DNA from 2 places in the Streptomyces sp. NPDC102360 genome. Region 2 is predicted to be linked to the other one. Evidence: riboswitches for the same ligand, from Rfam matches in the RefSeq annotation. Region 2 holds a riboswitch; the other holds the start of a gene.

The links. A riboswitch is a leader RNA that binds a small molecule or an ion and turns the genes downstream of it on or off. The one in region 2 is predicted to bind S-adenosylmethionine.
Region 1: linked by a shared signal. The riboswitch ahead of ACIRHA_RS25455 (aminotransferase class V-fold PLP-dependent enzyme) and the one ahead of thrC (threonine synthase) in region 2 are both predicted to bind S-adenosylmethionine.

Annotation. Positions count from the first base shown of each region.
Region 1 covers NZ_JBIWLG010000006.1:448,994-456,579, forward strand. Annotated here, with positions in the region: gene ACIRHA_RS25445 (SLC13 family permease) at 1-420, shown strand, start outside; gene ACIRHA_RS25450 (glycerate kinase) at 440-1,642, shown strand; gene ACIRHA_RS25455 (aminotransferase class V-fold PLP-dependent enzyme) at 1,594-2,979, opposite strand; SAM riboswitch class IV at 3,160-3,276, opposite strand; gene trpD (anthranilate phosphoribosyltransferase) at 3,351-4,415, opposite strand; gene ACIRHA_RS25465 (cytochrome bc complex cytochrome b subunit) at 4,549-6,189, opposite strand; gene ACIRHA_RS25470 (Rieske 2Fe-2S domain-containing protein) at 6,186-7,250, opposite strand; gene ACIRHA_RS25475 (c-type cytochrome) at 7,247-7,586, opposite strand, start outside.
Region 2 covers NZ_JBIWLG010000020.1:5,207-12,792, forward strand. Annotated here, with positions in the region: gene otsB (trehalose-phosphatase) at 1-777, shown strand, start outside; gene ACIRHA_RS40940 (trehalose-6-phosphate synthase) at 754-2,145, opposite strand; gene ACIRHA_RS40945 (hypothetical protein) at 2,232-4,079, opposite strand; gene ACIRHA_RS40950 (glucosyl-3-phosphoglycerate synthase) at 4,118-5,065, opposite strand; SAM riboswitch class I at 5,227-5,355, shown strand; gene thrC (threonine synthase) at 5,372-6,679, shown strand; gene ACIRHA_RS40960 (ubiquitin-like small modifier protein 1) at 6,714-6,989, shown strand; gene ACIRHA_RS40965 (cold-shock protein) at 7,447-7,586, shown strand, end outside.

The DNA of each region.
Region 1 (7,586 bases), on a different contig from region 2:
ATGGGCGTCGCGCTCGCCGAGTCCGGCGCCGCGAAGTGGCTGGTCGGCGGGGTCCCCCTGGATGTACCGCCGTGGCTGTTCCTCGCCGTGGTGATCGCGGTGAGCACGGCCGCCCACCTGATCCTCCAGTCCCGCTCGGCCCGCTCCTCCGTGCTCGTACCGCTGGTCGTGGCGGCGGCCGTCGGCGCAGGCGTCAACCCGGTCGCCGCCGCCCTCGCCTCCACCGCCGCAGCGGGCTTCTGCCACACGCTGCCCGCGTCCGCGAAGCCGGTGACGCTCTTCGCCCAGATACCCGGGGTGCCCACCTATACCCCGCGCGACCTGCTGCGCCTCTCCGCCGTCCTGGCCCCGCTGACGGCCGCCGCCGTCCTGCTGTGCGCGCTCACGCTGTGGCCGCTGCTCGGCGTGCCCGTCCGCTGAACCCACCCTGGAGACCGACGTGTTGACCCATTTCGCCATCGCCCCCAGCGGCTTCAAGGAGTCCCTGTCCGCGGGCGCCGCCGCCGAGGCCATCGCCTCCGGTGTACGCCGTGTGGTGCCGGACGCCGTGACCGACCTCATCCCCCTCGTCGACGGCGGCGAGGGCACGGCCCGCGCGCTCGCGGCCGAGGGTGGCGGCCGCCTGGTCGCCCTGCCCGCCACGGGCCCGGTCGGCCAGCGCGTCGGCACGCACTTCGCGCTGCTCCCTGACGGCACCGCGGTCGTCGAGATGGCGGCCGTCGCCGGGCTCTCCCTCGTCCCGCGCGAGCTGCGCGACCCGAGCGCCACCACGACGTACGGCGTCGGCGAGCTGATCCGCGCGGCCCTCGACGCGGGCGCCCGCCGCATCCTCGTGGGCTGCGGCGACTCCGGCACCTCCGACGGCGGCGCGGGCGCGCTGCAGGCACTCGGCGCCCGACTGCTCGACCCGTACGACATGCAACTCCCGCTGGGCGGCAGGGAGTTGATGCACCTGGACCGTATCGATCCGAGCGGCCTCGACCCGCGTCTGAAGGACACCGAGATCCGGGTGGCCTGCAATCCGTTCAACGTGCTGTGCGGGGAGCGCGGCGTCGCCCGCGTGTTCGGCCCGCAGAAGGGTGCGACGCCCACGCAGGTCGAGCAGCTTGCGGCCGCCCTTGAGCACTGGGCGCACGTCCTGACGCGCGACCTGGGCGTACGTACCGACCTGTTCAGCGGGCCGGGCACGGGCGCCTCCGGCGGACTCGGCGCGGGCCTCGCCGCGCTCGGCGCCGAACTCCTCCCCCGCTTCGACGTCCTCCTCGACCACCTCGACCTGGACGCCCGCCTCGCCCGTGCCGACCTGGTCGTCACCGCCGAGGGCGCCCTCGACCACCAGACGCCGCGCGGCAAGGTCCCCGCCGAAGTGGCCCGCCGCGCCAAGCGGTTCGGCCGCCCGGTGCTCGCCCTCGCGGGCACCATCGGCGACGGCGCGCACACGGTGACGGCGACCGGGGTCGACGCCTACAGCTCGATCCTGCCCGCCCCTGTGACGCTCGCGGAGGCGCTGGGCCGGGGCGGCGAGTTCCTCACGGATGCCACCGAGCGGGCCCTGCGCATGATCCTGCTGGGCAGCCGGCTCACCCCGAGGGATCAGGCGTTGGTGGTGTCCGGCACGCAGCGCCCGTCCTCGGTGCGGTAGTTCCAGCGGGCGCCGTCCCGCACGAGCTCCGTCACGGCGGACACGAACCGCTCCACGTGCTCGTCGGGCGTCCCGGCGCCGAAGCTGACGCGGATGGCGTTGAGCGACTTCTCGCCCGGCGCGGCCTCCGGGGCACCGCACTCGCCCTGCTGCTGCGGGTCGGAGCCGAGCAGCGTGCGCACCAGCGGGTGGGCGCAGAACAGGCCGTCGCGCACCCCGATGCCGTACTCGGCGGAGAGCGCGGCGGCGAAGTGCGAGGAGTTCCAGCCGTCGACGACGAAGGACAGCACGCCCACCCGCGGCGCGTCGTCCCCGAACAGCGACAGCACCTTCACCTCGGGCACGGCCGCGAGCCCCTCCTGGACCTTGCGGATCAGGTACTGCTCGCGGGCGACGAGGTTGTCGAACCCGGCCTCGGTGAGTGCCTTGCAGGCGGAGGCGATGGAGTACACGCCGATGACGTTCGGCGAACCGGCCTCGTGGCGCGCGGCGGTGGCGTGCCACTCGACGTCCACGCCGCCGTCGGCGCGCCGCGCGACCTTCTTGGAGGCGCCACCACCGGCGAGATAGGGCTCGGCCGCCGTCAGCCAGTCGGAGCGGCCCGCGAGCACGCCCGAGCCGAAGGGCGCGTACAGCTTGTGCCCGGAGAAGGCGACCCAGTCCACATCCAACTCCTTTACGGAGACGGGGTGGTGGGGCGCGAGCTGCGCGGCGTCGAGCACGATGCGGGCACCCTGCGCGTGAGCGGCCGCCGCGAGCTCGCGCACCGGCCAGAGCTCACCGGTGACGTTGGAGGCACCGGTGACGCAGACGAGGGCCGGGCCGTGGGGGTCACGGCCGGCGAGGGCGCGCTCCAGCGTGGCGACGGCCTCGTCCGGGGTGCGCGGCGCGTTCAGGTACGTCACGCGGGCGTCGCGCCACGGCAGCAGCGAGGCGTGGTGCTCGGTCTCGAAGACGAACACCTCGCAGTCGGCGGGCAGCGCGGCGGCGAGCAGGTTGAGCGAGTCGGTGGTCGACCGGGTGAAGACGACCTGGTCGTCCTCGCGGCAGCCGAGGAACTCGGCGACGGCGACCCGGGAGTTCTCGAACAGGTCGGTGGACAGCTGCGACAGATACCCGGCGCCGCGGTGCACGCTGCCGTAGTACGGCGCGTAGGCGGCGACGTCGTCCCACACCCGCTGCAGGGCGGGCGCGCTGGCCGCGTAGTCGAGGGCGGCGTACGTGACCTCGCCACCGGTGACGAGCGGCACGGTGACGTCCCGGCCGAGGACCGGAAGCGGGGCTGCGATCCCGGAAGGGGACGAGGTGCAGGCGGCGGCGTCGACGGAAACAGACATGGGTGAACTCCCTGGCGCGATCAGCGAATTGACCATGCCGGAACCAGAACCGGACGCGGCTCGACGGCATGGAAAGAAAGATGAAACAGGTACGCGGAGGCGGGGCCGAAACGCCCTATCGCATTCGCTTGCTCACGAGACTGCTCCCTTGAGGACCAGGACCCCAGGGTTGTTCGCAGGGGTCCGCGCTTGCCATGGACCTTGCTGTCCACGGCCTGGTCTTCACCCGGGGCACCCCGCCACGGACGGAGGGTTGCCGGACAGCGAGCCGGGGCTTAATCGCTGTCACTCATGACCTGCGCAGCATCTTGCCACACGATCTTGCCGGTGCCCACCGCTGTCCGGCATCCGGACCGCGGTGGGCGCCACACTCACCTGTTGCTGGCCGCCACCCACCGCTCCAGGGCGGACTTCGCCGCTCCGGAGTCGATCGACTCGGCGGCCCGGTCCATGCCCGCCCTGATCTGCTCGACGAGCGTGCCCTCGCCGGGCCGCACGGCGACCAGGGCCGCCGCCGCGTTCAGCAGCACCGCGTCGCGCACGGGCCCCCGCTCGCCGTCGAGGAGGCGCCGGGCGACCTCCGCGTTGTACGAGGGGTCGCCGCCGCGCAGCGCCTCGATGGGCACGATGTCGATGCCGACGTCGCGCGGGTCGAAGGACTCCTCGCGCACGGCGCCGTCCCGCACCACCCACACGCGCGAGGAACCCGTGGTGGTCAGCTCGTCGAGGCCGTCGTCGCCGCGGAACACCAGGGACGAGTTGCCGCGCTCGGCGAAGACCCCGGCCACGATCGGCGCCATCCGGGCATCGGCGACGCCGACGGCCTGCGACTTCACCTTGGCCGGGTTGGTCAGCGGGCCCAGCAGGTTGAAGACCGTGCGGATACCGAGCTGGCCGCGCGCGGCGCCCGCGTAGCGCAGCGCGGGGTGGAACTTTATGGCGAAGCAGAACGTGATGCCGGCTTCCTCCGCGACCTCGGGCACCCGCTTCGGCGACAGGTCGAGATTGACGCCCAGCTTCTCCAGTACGTCGGAGGAGCCGGAGGCCGAGGAGGCGGCGCGGTTGCCGTGCTTGACGACCTTGGCGCCCGCACCCGCGATCACGATGGCGGCCATGGTGGAGATGTTGACGGTCTTCGCGCCGTCCCCGCCCGTGCCGACGATGTCGACGGTCTCGCCGGGCACCTCGATCACGTTGGCGTGCTCGTACATGCCGCGTACGAGACCGGAGATCTCCTGCACGGTCTCGCCCTTGGCGCGCAGCGCCACCGCGAACCCGGCGATCTGCGCGTCGGTCGCCTCGCCCCGCATGATCCGGTCCATCGCCCACGCGGTGTCGTCGGCGCTCTGGTCACGGCCCTCCAGCAGGCCGTTCAGGACGGCGGGCCAGGAACGGTCCGCCGAGGTGTTGCCTCCAGCGGGGTTCAAAGCGCTCATGGCCGCTCCTGTGTGCATCTGTGGGTTGAAAGGTGCTGCGGTCCCACCCTATCCAGGTATCAGGACCGCAAAGAGCCCCCGTCCAGGCACTGGACGAGGGCTCCCGCGGTGGCTTGCAGCGACGGATCAGAGATCAGTGGTGGCCGTGGCCGCTGGTGATCTCCTTGTACTCCTCGGCGGTCGGCTTCGGGATCTGGTTGTTCTCCCCGTAGTAACCGCGCGAGAGCTTGCCGCGCAGCTTCTGGAGCCGCGAGACCTTGCGCTCGACACCGTTCTCGTCGACCGTCGGGCCGATCTCGGCCGGCGCGTACTGCTCGTGCGCCGTGAGGGTGTGCAGGGCCTCCTGGTCGAGCGGCTCGTGCACCTCGACGAACTCACCGTGCGGCAGGCGCTTGATGATGCCGGACTCGCGTCCGTGCAGCACCTTGTCCTTGTCGCGGCGCTGGAGGCCGAGACAGATCCGCTTGGTGACGATGAACGCGATGACCGGTCCGACGAAGAACGCGATCCGGACGAACCAGGTGATGGCGTTGATCGACAGGTGGAAGTGCGTGGCCCAGAGGTCGTTACCACCACCGATGAGCAGCACCATGTACCAGGTGATCCACGCGACACCGAAGGCCGTACGCGTCGGAGCGTTGCGCGGGCGGTCCAGGATGTGGTGCTCGCGCTTGTCGCCGGTGACCCAGGACTCGATGAACGGGTAGACCGCGATCGCGACCAGGACCAGCGGGAAGATCACGACCAGCGGGATGGCCACGCCCAGGACGAGCGTATGACCCCAGAAGTCGATCTCCCAGCCAGGCATCACACGGATCAGGCCTTCGGAGAAGCCCATGTACCAGTCCGGCTGGGCGCCCGTGGACACCTGGTCGGGACGGTATGGACCGATGGCCCAGATCGGGTTGATCGTGGCGATCGCGGCGACCACCGCGATGACGCCGAAGACCAGGAAGAAGAAGCCACCCGCCTTGGCCATGTAGACCGGGAGCAGCGGCATGCCGACGACGTTCTTGTTGGTCTTTCCGGCACCCGCGAACTGCGTGTGCTTGTGGTAGAAGACCAGGATCAGGTGCGCCGCCATCAGGCCGAGCATGATGCCCGGCAACAGCAGGATGTGGATCGAGTAGAACCGCGCGACGAAGTCGCCGCCGGGGAACTCGCCGCCGAAGAGGAAGAACGACATGTACGTGCCGACGATCGGCACGGACAGGATCGCGCCCTCCATGAAGCGGACACCGGTGCCGGAGAGCAGGTCGTCCGGGAGCGAGTAACCGGTGAAGCCGGTGAACATGCCCAGGACGAACAGCAGGAAGCCGAAGACCCAGTTGACCTCACGCGGCTTGCGGAACGCACCCGTGAAGAACACGCGCATCATGTGCACGAACATGCCCGCGAGGAAGATCAGCGCGGCCCAGTGGTGGATCTGACGGATCAGCAGACCACCGCGCACATCGAAGGAGATGTGCATGGTCGAGTTGAAGGCCTCCGACATCAGCTGCCCCTGGAGCGGGACGTAGCTGCCGTCGTAGGTGACCTCGTTCATCGACGGGTGGAAGAACAGCGTCAGATACACACCCGTGAGGATGATGATGATGAAGCTGTACATGCAGATCTCGCCGAGCATGAAGGACCAGTGGTCCGGAAAGATCTTGCGCATGTTGGACTTGGCCAGGGAGTAGATCCCCAGACGTCCGTCGGCCCAGTCGGCTACGCGCTCGCCGGCCGGTGCCTTCTCGCGCGCAGGCGCGTCGTTCGTGGTCGTAGTACTCATCCGCGCTCCCAGAAGGCAGGGCCGACGGGCTCAGCGAATTCGCTCTTGGCCTCGAGGTGACCCTCGGCGTTGACGCCGATGCGCAGCTGCGGCAGCGCGTGACCGGCAGGACCGAAGATCACCCGGGCGCCGTCGGAAAGGTCGAAGGTGGACTGGTGGCACGGGCACAGAGCGTGGTGCGTCTGCTGCTCGTACAGCGAGATCGGACAACCCACGTGGGTGCAGATCTTCGAGTAGGCCACGATGCCCTCGTGGGACCACTCGAGTTCCTGCTTGTCCTTGATGTTCTCCGGCTGGATCCGGACGAGCATCAGGGCGTCCTTGGCGATGTTCACCTGGAAGTCCTCGTCGTGCTCCTCCAGGCCCTCGGGCTTGGCGAAGGTGAGCGAGCCGACCGCGATGTCCGAAGGACGCAGCGGCTCGTTCGTGTTCATGTTGACGAGGGTCAGGCCCTTCTTCCACGACGTGGTGCGCAGCTTCTTCTCGGGCAGCGGCCCGAGGTCGCGAAGCAGGACCACACCGGAAAGGGGCACCAGCGCCAGCGCGCCGAACAGGGTGTTGCGGATCAGCTTGCGCCGGCCGAACTGCGACTCGCGGGCACCGTCGGCGAAGTCCTGCAGGACCTTCGCCTTGACCTCGGGCTCCGCCTCGATCGGGTGGCGCTCCTGGATGACCTCTTCGTCGGACATCAGGGTGCGGGCCCAGTGGACCGCGCCCGCGCCGATGCAGAACAGCGCCACACCGAGAGTCATGCCCAGCGCGAAGTTCAGCGCGCTGATATGACCCAGCGGGAAGATGTAGACGCTCGTATCGACGTCGATGGTGACGTACGAGGCGATGAAGCCGACGGTGGCCAGCATCGACACCATGAACAGGAAGGCGACGACGCGCTCGGACCGCTTGGCGGCCCGCTCGTCGAGGTCCTGGATCCGGTGCTCGTGGGGCGGCAGACCCGGGTCGGTGAAGGGCTCGTCCTTCACCGCGACCGAGCCGTGCACTGTGCCCTCGTTGGATTCCTGCTCTGCGGGCAGGTTCTCTTCTGGAATGTCTTGGCTACTCATGACTTCTTGGCCTTTGCGGTCCGAGCGGCAACCCAGATGGCGACGGCGATCAGACCGCCGAGCCCGAAGATCCAGGCGAACAGGCCCTCACTGACCGGGCCGAGCCCGCCCAGCTTGAGACCGCCGGGGCTCTCGGACTTGTCACCATTGACCGCGTCGAGGTACGCGATGATGTCCTGCTTGTTCTGCTTGGTCATCGTCGTGTCCGGGAACGACGGCATGTTCTGCGGGCCCGTCTGCATGGCCTCGAAGATGTGCTTCGGGGCTACACCCTCAAGGCTCGGTGCGAACTTGCCGTGTGTCAGTGCGCCACCCTCACCGGTGAAGTTGTGGCAC
Region 2 (7,586 bases):
GCCCTCCTGGCCCACCCCCGGAGGGGAGTCGTCGCCATCGACTTCGACGGCACCCTCGCCCCCATCGTCCCCGACCCGGACCAGGCCCGCGCCCACCCCGACGCCGTCCCGGCCCTCGCCGCCCTGGCCCCGAAGGTCGCCTCCGTCGCGGTCGTCACCGGCCGCCCCGCGGCCACCGCGGTCCGCCACGGCGGCTTCGCCGGTGTCCCCGGCCTGGAACATCTCGTCGTCCTCGGCCACTACGGCGCCGAACGCTGGGACGCCGTCACCGGCACGGTGACCGCCCCCGCCCCGCACCCGGGCGTCGCCTCCGTACGCTCCGAACTCCCCGGCGTACTGGCCGAGTCGAACCTCTGGCACGACACGTACATCGAGGAGAAGGGCCGCGCCGTCGCTGTCCACACCCGCCGCGCGCGCGACCCGCGGGCCGCCTTCGAAACCCTCCGCGACCTCTTGGCCGAGCTCGCCGCCCGGCACGGCCTGATCGTGGAGCCGGGCCGCCTGGTCCTGGAGCTGCGCCCGCCCGGCGTCGACAAGGGCGTGGCGCTCACCGAGTACGTACGGGAGGTGGGCGCGGAGTCCGTCCTCTACGCGGGCGACGACCTCGGCGACCTCCCGGCCTTCGCGGCAGTGGAGAAGCTGCGCTCCGACGGGGTGCCCGGCCTCCTGGTGGCGGCGGACAGGGTCGTGCCCGAACTCGCCGAAAGGGCCGACCTGTTGGTGGACGGCCCCGCCGAACTGGCCGCCTTCTTCTCAGCCCTCGCGCAGCGCCTGTAGCTGGTCGAGGAACCACGTTCCCGGTGGCAGCGCCGTCGCCGCGGCGGCGAGCCGCTTCGTGCGTTCCGCCCGCTCGTCCCACGGCATGGCGAGCGCCTCCGCGAGGGCCCGCGAAGTCCCGCTCACGTCATAGGGGTTGACGGTCAGCGCGTCCTCGGCCAGCTCCTCGTACGCCCCCGCCTCCCGCGAGAGCACCAGCGCGCACCCGTCGTCGGAGACGACCGGCACCTCCTTGGCGACCAGGTTCATCCCGTCCCGGATGGGGTTCACCAGGGCCACGTCCGCGAGCCGGTACGCCGCGAGCGAGCGCGCGAAGTCGTCCTTCACGTGGAGTACGACCGGGGTCCAATCCTCCGTTCCCCACCGCGAGTTGATGGACTCGGCGACCCGCGCCACCTCGTCCGTGTAATCGCGGTACACGGCCAGGTCCTGCCGCGACGGATAGGCGAACGCGACGTGCACGACCCGCTCCCGCCACTCGGGCGCGGACTCAAGGAGCAGCTCGTACGCCCACAGCCCCCGCACGATGTTCTTCGACAGCTCGGTCCGGTCGACCCGGACGATCACCTTCCGTGACCCGTCCCCGCCGATCTGCGCCCGCAGCGCCGCAAGGCGTTCCTCCACGTCGTCCCGGTGCGCCCGCTCACGCAGGAAGTCCGCGTCGGCGCCGAGCCCGTGCACCCCGATCCGGGTCCCGGACGTGCCGCCGACGAGATGCGTACAGCAGTCGGTGAAGGCGTCCGCCCAGCGCCGGGTCAGGAAGGCACAGCGGTCGGCGCCGAGCATGCCCCTGAGCACCTGTTCGGCGATGTCGTCGGGCAGCATCCGGAAGTAGTCGACGGGCGCCCAGGGCGTGTGCGAGAAGTGCCCGATCCGCAGGTCGCCGCGGAGTTCGCGGAGCATCCCCGGCACCAGCGTCAGGTGATAGTCCTGCACGACCACGGTCGCGCCCGGCGCCGCCTCCTCGGCGAGCGCCTCGGCGAAGGCCCGGTTGTACGCCTCGTAGGACGCCCACCGCCTGCGGAACTCCGGGCCGAACGACGGCTCCAGAGGCGTCTGGTACAGCATGTGGTGCACGAACCACAGCACCGAGTTCGCGATCCCGTTGTACGCGTCCGTGTGCACGTCGGCGTCGATGTCGAGCATCCGTACGCCCGGCTCGGCGACCCCGCGCCGCACCGCCTCCCGGTCGCCGTCGCTCAGCGCCGAGCACACCCACAGTTTGTCCTCGACGACGCTGAGCGCCGACACCAGACCGCCCCCGCCGCGCTTCGCCGCGATCCCCCCGGCGTCGTCGACCTCGTACGAGACCGGGCCGCGGTTGGACGCGACGAGAACCTCAGCAGCACCATGCGTCGTGGAACTCATACGGGCACGCTAGCCCGGCCCGGAAACGTTCAAACGTAAGGCCGGGCCCCGACGGGGCCCGGCCGTATACGACACCTGCGGTCGGGTCAGCCCTTGCGGCCGCGGACGGCGGCGAGGATCAGCGCGCCGAGCCCGCACAGCGTGACGGCGAGGCCGCCGTACAGCGGCAGATTCGAGTCGGAACCGGTCTCGGCCATCTCGCCACCGTTCGGCGGGTTCGGCGGGGTGGGCCGGGCCTGCGGGCTCTGGGTGCCCGTCGATGGGGTCGGCTCGGGCGTCTGCGCACCCGGCTGCTCACCGGGCTGCTCACTGGGCTGCTCGCTCGGCGCCGGGCTCGTCGGCGAGGGGCCGGCCGGCGAGGGGCTGGCCGGCGCCGGCGCCTCCCCGATGATGGGCGTGATGCCGCACCGCGCGTCGGGGGAGCCGTCCTCGCAGTTGGTGCGCGGGGTGTCGGCGGTGACGCTGTTCGTGAGCTTGCCGTCACCGCTCACCGGGTCGTTGACCTTCACGGAGTACGTCACGGTCGCCGTCTTCCCGGCCGGGATGTCACCGGTGAAGTTGATCTTCGGCTCGGTGTAGGAGACGTTCCCGATGCTCGCCGCCGCGTCGTCGTTGTACGTCGCGTCGTCGAGGTTCTCGGTGAGGTCGTCGGTGAACTTGGCGTTCGGGTACGGCAGCCGGCTGACGTTCTTCGCCTTCACCGTGTACGTGACCGTGTCGCCGGGCTCGACCTTGGCCGGGCTCGCCGTCTTGCTGATCTCCAGGTCGGGCACCGGGACGGACAGGGCGAGCGCCGAGGGGACGTAGGTGTCGCCCTTGGTGGAGAAGTCAAGCGTCGTGGACGTGGAGCCGACCGGGATCGGCTCGGCCCCCGCGGCGCGCGTGGTGCCGCTGCCCGTGACGTCGAACTCCTTCGCGTCGATGCTCAGGTTGTTGACCATCTTCGGGGCGAGGGCGCCGTCGTCCTCGGAGACGAAGAAGTTGTTGGTGTTGCCGGTGTGCGCCTCGGGGATGTTCCGGCCGCCGACGGCGAACTTGTCGCCCGGCGTGTTCCAGTCGCCCTCGTACGCGGTGACGCTCGCGTGCGGCGTGCCCGAGGTCCGGTAGAAGCCGTCCACGGTGACCCGGGTGGCCGGGGAGGTGGAGCGCTGCAGGACGTGGCCGCCGTAGACGTAGACGTTGCGGCGGTCCGGAGCGTAGGTCTCGTTCGGGGAGTCGTACTTGTAGACGACGGTCATCGACCAGCCGGCCACACAGCCCTTGCCGGTGGGCGCCCAGATGTCGCCGACCGAGACCGGGACCGGGGTGCCCGTGCCGGTGACCCCGCTGAAGAGGCCCGTCACGTCGGCCTCGCCCGTGTAGTAGTGCGGGCCGTTGGTCGAGGCGGGGTCCTTGACCAGGTTCTCGGGGGAGACCTTGGTCGGGGCCGTGCCGTTCACGCCGACCGAGGGCGTCGCGTCCAGCGGGTCGCCGGGCGAGGGGTCCACATCGGCGCCGGAGATGTCGCAGCGCTTCATCTGGGCCCCGCTCGGACCCTTGTACGTGCCGTCGTTGCCGCCGTAGAAGAGGCGGGCGTAGGCGACCTCGGCGCCGGGCGGGATGGTGACCCGGCCGGTGCTGGAGCCGTAGCCGTCCGTCGTCCCCGCGGTGTTGATCCGCTGCATGACGAACGTGTTGTTGTTGTCCTTGCCCTCGCCGTTGGCGGCGACGGCGCAGCGCGCGGCCATCGTGGCGTCGTCCGTCGGGCAGCCCATGACCGTGTTGCCGATGGTCTTGAAGTCGCCGTAGATCGATTCGTCGTAGCGCTTGGCGAAGGGGGAGACCACATCCGCGGAGGCGGGACTCGGCGCGAGGCCCGCCATGCCTGTCAGACAGGCGGCGAGGGTGGCGGTGACGGCGCACGCCGCCCTGCCCTTGAATTGTCTAAGCCACATAAAGGGCAAACTAGACAAAACATATGATTATGCGGCGCTTATGCCACGCGACGCTCCGCATACTCACCGATTTCGATCATCGGAGGCCGCTCCTCCGTGTCGACCGGGTGCGTTCGCGGCTCGAAGCCGTCCTCGCCGCGCTCGAACTGCGTGAGTACCGGCCTGACGAGGTGCCCGCGCGCGAGCCGCAGCTGGGCCGTGCGGTAGATCGCCGCCGCCATCCGGCCGAGCGCCTGCCCGTCCTGGTGCCGGTGCTTGCGCACGCCGACGTCGACCTGGGCGAGCGCGTCGAGGCCCACGGTGTGCAGCGCGTCCACGAGCAGGCCGAGCTCCACGCCGTATCCGACGGGGAACGGGAGCCGTTCGAGGAGCGAGCGCCGGGCCGCGTACTCGCCGCCCAACGGCTGGACGAATCCGGCCAGTTGGGGCCAGTGCAGATTGAGTATCGGCCGCGCCATCAGCTCGGTCACCCGGCCGCCCTCCCCGGTGGCCCCGGCCAGCGGGCGGTCGTACATCGCCTTCACGAAGTGCACGCCCGGCTCGGTCAGGAGCGGCCCGACGATCCCGGAGACGAAGTCCGCGGAGAACTCCCTCAGGTCGGCGTCGACGAAACACACGATGTCACCGGACGTGACGAACAGGGAGCGCCACAGCACCTCGCCCTTGCCGGGCCTGGCCGGGATCCGCGGCAGGATCGCGTCCCGGTGCTCGACGCGCGCCCCGGCCGCCGCCGCGACCTCGGAGGTGCGGTCGGTGGAGCCGGAGTCGATCACGACCAGTTCGTCGACGAGCGGCACCGCGTCCGTCATCAGCGTCCGCCGGATCTCGGAGACGATCTCGCCGACCGTCTCCTCCTCGTTCAGCGCGGGCAGTACGACACTCACCGTCTGCCCCGACGCGTGCTTGGCGGCGACCAACCGGTGCAGCGGAAGGTCCGCCACGGACCAGGAGCGCCTGTTCAGCCAGCGCTCGACCTCTTCCAGCACGGTCTGGTTTCCTTCCCTAAGGATCGCCATGTGATCCATCTCGCGGTTCGGACGACTATCTCTAGGGTCCGGGCCTTCGGTTACAGTCTTGAACAAGGCTGGTGACCATCGCATGCCGGGGGTCGCCTGCCGTACACAACTGAATCCACACAATCGAATACCGCTCATCCAGAGGGGCAGAGGGAAACGGCCCGTTGAAGCCCCGGCAACCCTCCCGCCGACCGCGAGGTCACGGTGGGGAAGGTGCCAATTCCGTCTCGCGGCGAGATGCGTCGCGAGGAAGATGAGGAGAGAGGGCCTCGCTCCATGTCCGTACAGACTGCCGCCACCGAAACCGCCGCCTCGACGGGCTCCGTCGACCTTGGTCCGGCCTCCGGCCTCTCCTGCCGCGAGTGCGGCGCCGTCGTCCCGCTCGGCCCTGTCTTCGCCTGCGCCGAGTGTTTCGGCCCCCTCGAAGTCGCGTACGACCTCCCCGTCGGTGACCCCGAGGCGCTCCGCAAGCAGATCGAGGCAGGGCCCGCCAACATCTGGCGCTACGCCCCGCTGCTGCCCGTCCCGGCCGACGTCGCCGAGAAGCCGAACATCAACCCCGGCTGGACCAAGCTCGTCAAGGCCGACAACCTCGGCCGTGAACTGGGCGTCGCCGAGGGCAAGTTGTTCGTCAAGGACGACTCCGGCAACCCGACGCACTCCTTCAAGGACCGCGTCGTCGCGCAGGCCATCGAGGCCGCCCGCGCCTTCGGCTTCACCACGCTCTCCTGCTCCTCCACCGGCAACCTGGCCGGCGCCGTCGGCGCCGCCGCCGCCCGTGCCGGCTTCCGGTCCTGCGTGTTCATCCCGCACGACCTGGAGCAGGGCAAGGTCGTCATGGCCGGTGTCTACGGCGGTGACCTCGTCGCCATCGAGGGCAACTACGACGACGTGAACCGCTTCTGCTCCGAGCTCATCGGCGACCCGCTGGGCGAGGGCTGGGGCTTCGTCAACGTCAACCTGCGCCCGTACTACGGCGAGGGCTCCAAGACGCTCGCGTACGAGATCTGCGAGCAGCTCGGCTGGCAGCTCCCGGACCAGCTGGTCATCCCGATCGCGTCCGGCTCGCAGTTCACGAAGATCGACAAGGGCCTGAAGGAGCTGATCAAGCTCGGCCTCGTCGAGGACAAGCCCTACAAGCTCTTCGGCGCCCAGGCCGAGGGCTGCTCCCCGGTCTCCGTCGCCTACAAGGGCGGCCACGACGTGGTCCGCCCGCAGAAGCCGACGACCATCGCCAAGTCCCTCGCCATCGGCAACCCCGCCGACGGCCCCTACGTCCTCGACATCGCGCGCCGCACCGGCGGCGCCGTGGAGGACGTGAACGACGAGCAGGTCGTCGACGCGATCAAGCTGCTCGCGCGCACGGAGGGCATCTTCGCGGAGACCGCCGGCGGTGTGACGCTGGGCGTCACGAAGAAGCTCATCGAGTCGGGTCACATCGACCCGTCGCTGACCACGGTGGTCCTGAACACCGGTGACGGCCTCAAGACGCTTGACGCGGTCGCCGATTCGTCTCAGGCCACGGCCACGATCCGGCCCAGCCTCGACGCGTTCCGCGAGGCCGGCCTCGCCGCCGACCACTGAGCCCGACCGACTTGTAGCAACAGGAGTTACCACCATGAGCGTCAACGTTCGCATCCCCACCATCCTGCGCACCTACACCGGCGGCAAGGCCGAGGTCGCCGCCGAGGGCGCCACCCTCGCCGATGTCATCGCCGACCTCGAGAAGAACCACACCGGTATCGCCGCCCGCGTCCTCGACGACCAGGGCAAGCTGCGCCGCTTCGTGAACGTGTACGTGAACGACGACGACGTCCGCTTCGAGCAGGGCCTCGAGACGTCGACGCCGGACGGCGCGGGCGTCTCGATCATTCCGGCCGTCGCCGGCGGCTGATCGTCGGGCAGGGCGCGGACGACTGATCGTTCGCGTTCTACGCTGAGTTATCCGAATTGCCCTCTCCGCCAGAGAAGCGGAGGGGGCAATTCTGCATGGTTGAGCGCGGTACAGTTGGGGAAGTTGCTGCGTTTCCCCGAGCGGTGCATGACGGGCGCATATGAGTTCTCGCCCGAAGCCCGACAAGAAGTAGCCAAAGTGCTCGGCCCTTTCGGGCCTTTTACGGCATTTACGCGGCCCGACTTGACCTGGAATCCGGTGAGTTGGCCCGGTTCCCCCGATCTGGTGTGCCCAGAATTCTCGTCCGACTGACCTGTTGCAGACGGCAGTTGGGCAGATACATTCAGCCGCGGTCGACGCGTTCCGGCGCACACCCCCATATCCCATGGGGCGTGAGGTCTGACCCGGGTCCGCGAAGTGCGGTCCTGCGTAAGGGCCAGTAATAGGGGAGTTAGGCATGGCTCAGGGCACCGTCAAGTGGTTCAACGCGGAGAAGGGGTACGGCTTCATCGCGGTCGACGGTGGTGCGGATGTGTTCGTCCACTACAGCGCGATTCAGATGGACGGCTACCGCACCCTCGAAGAGGGTCAGCGGGT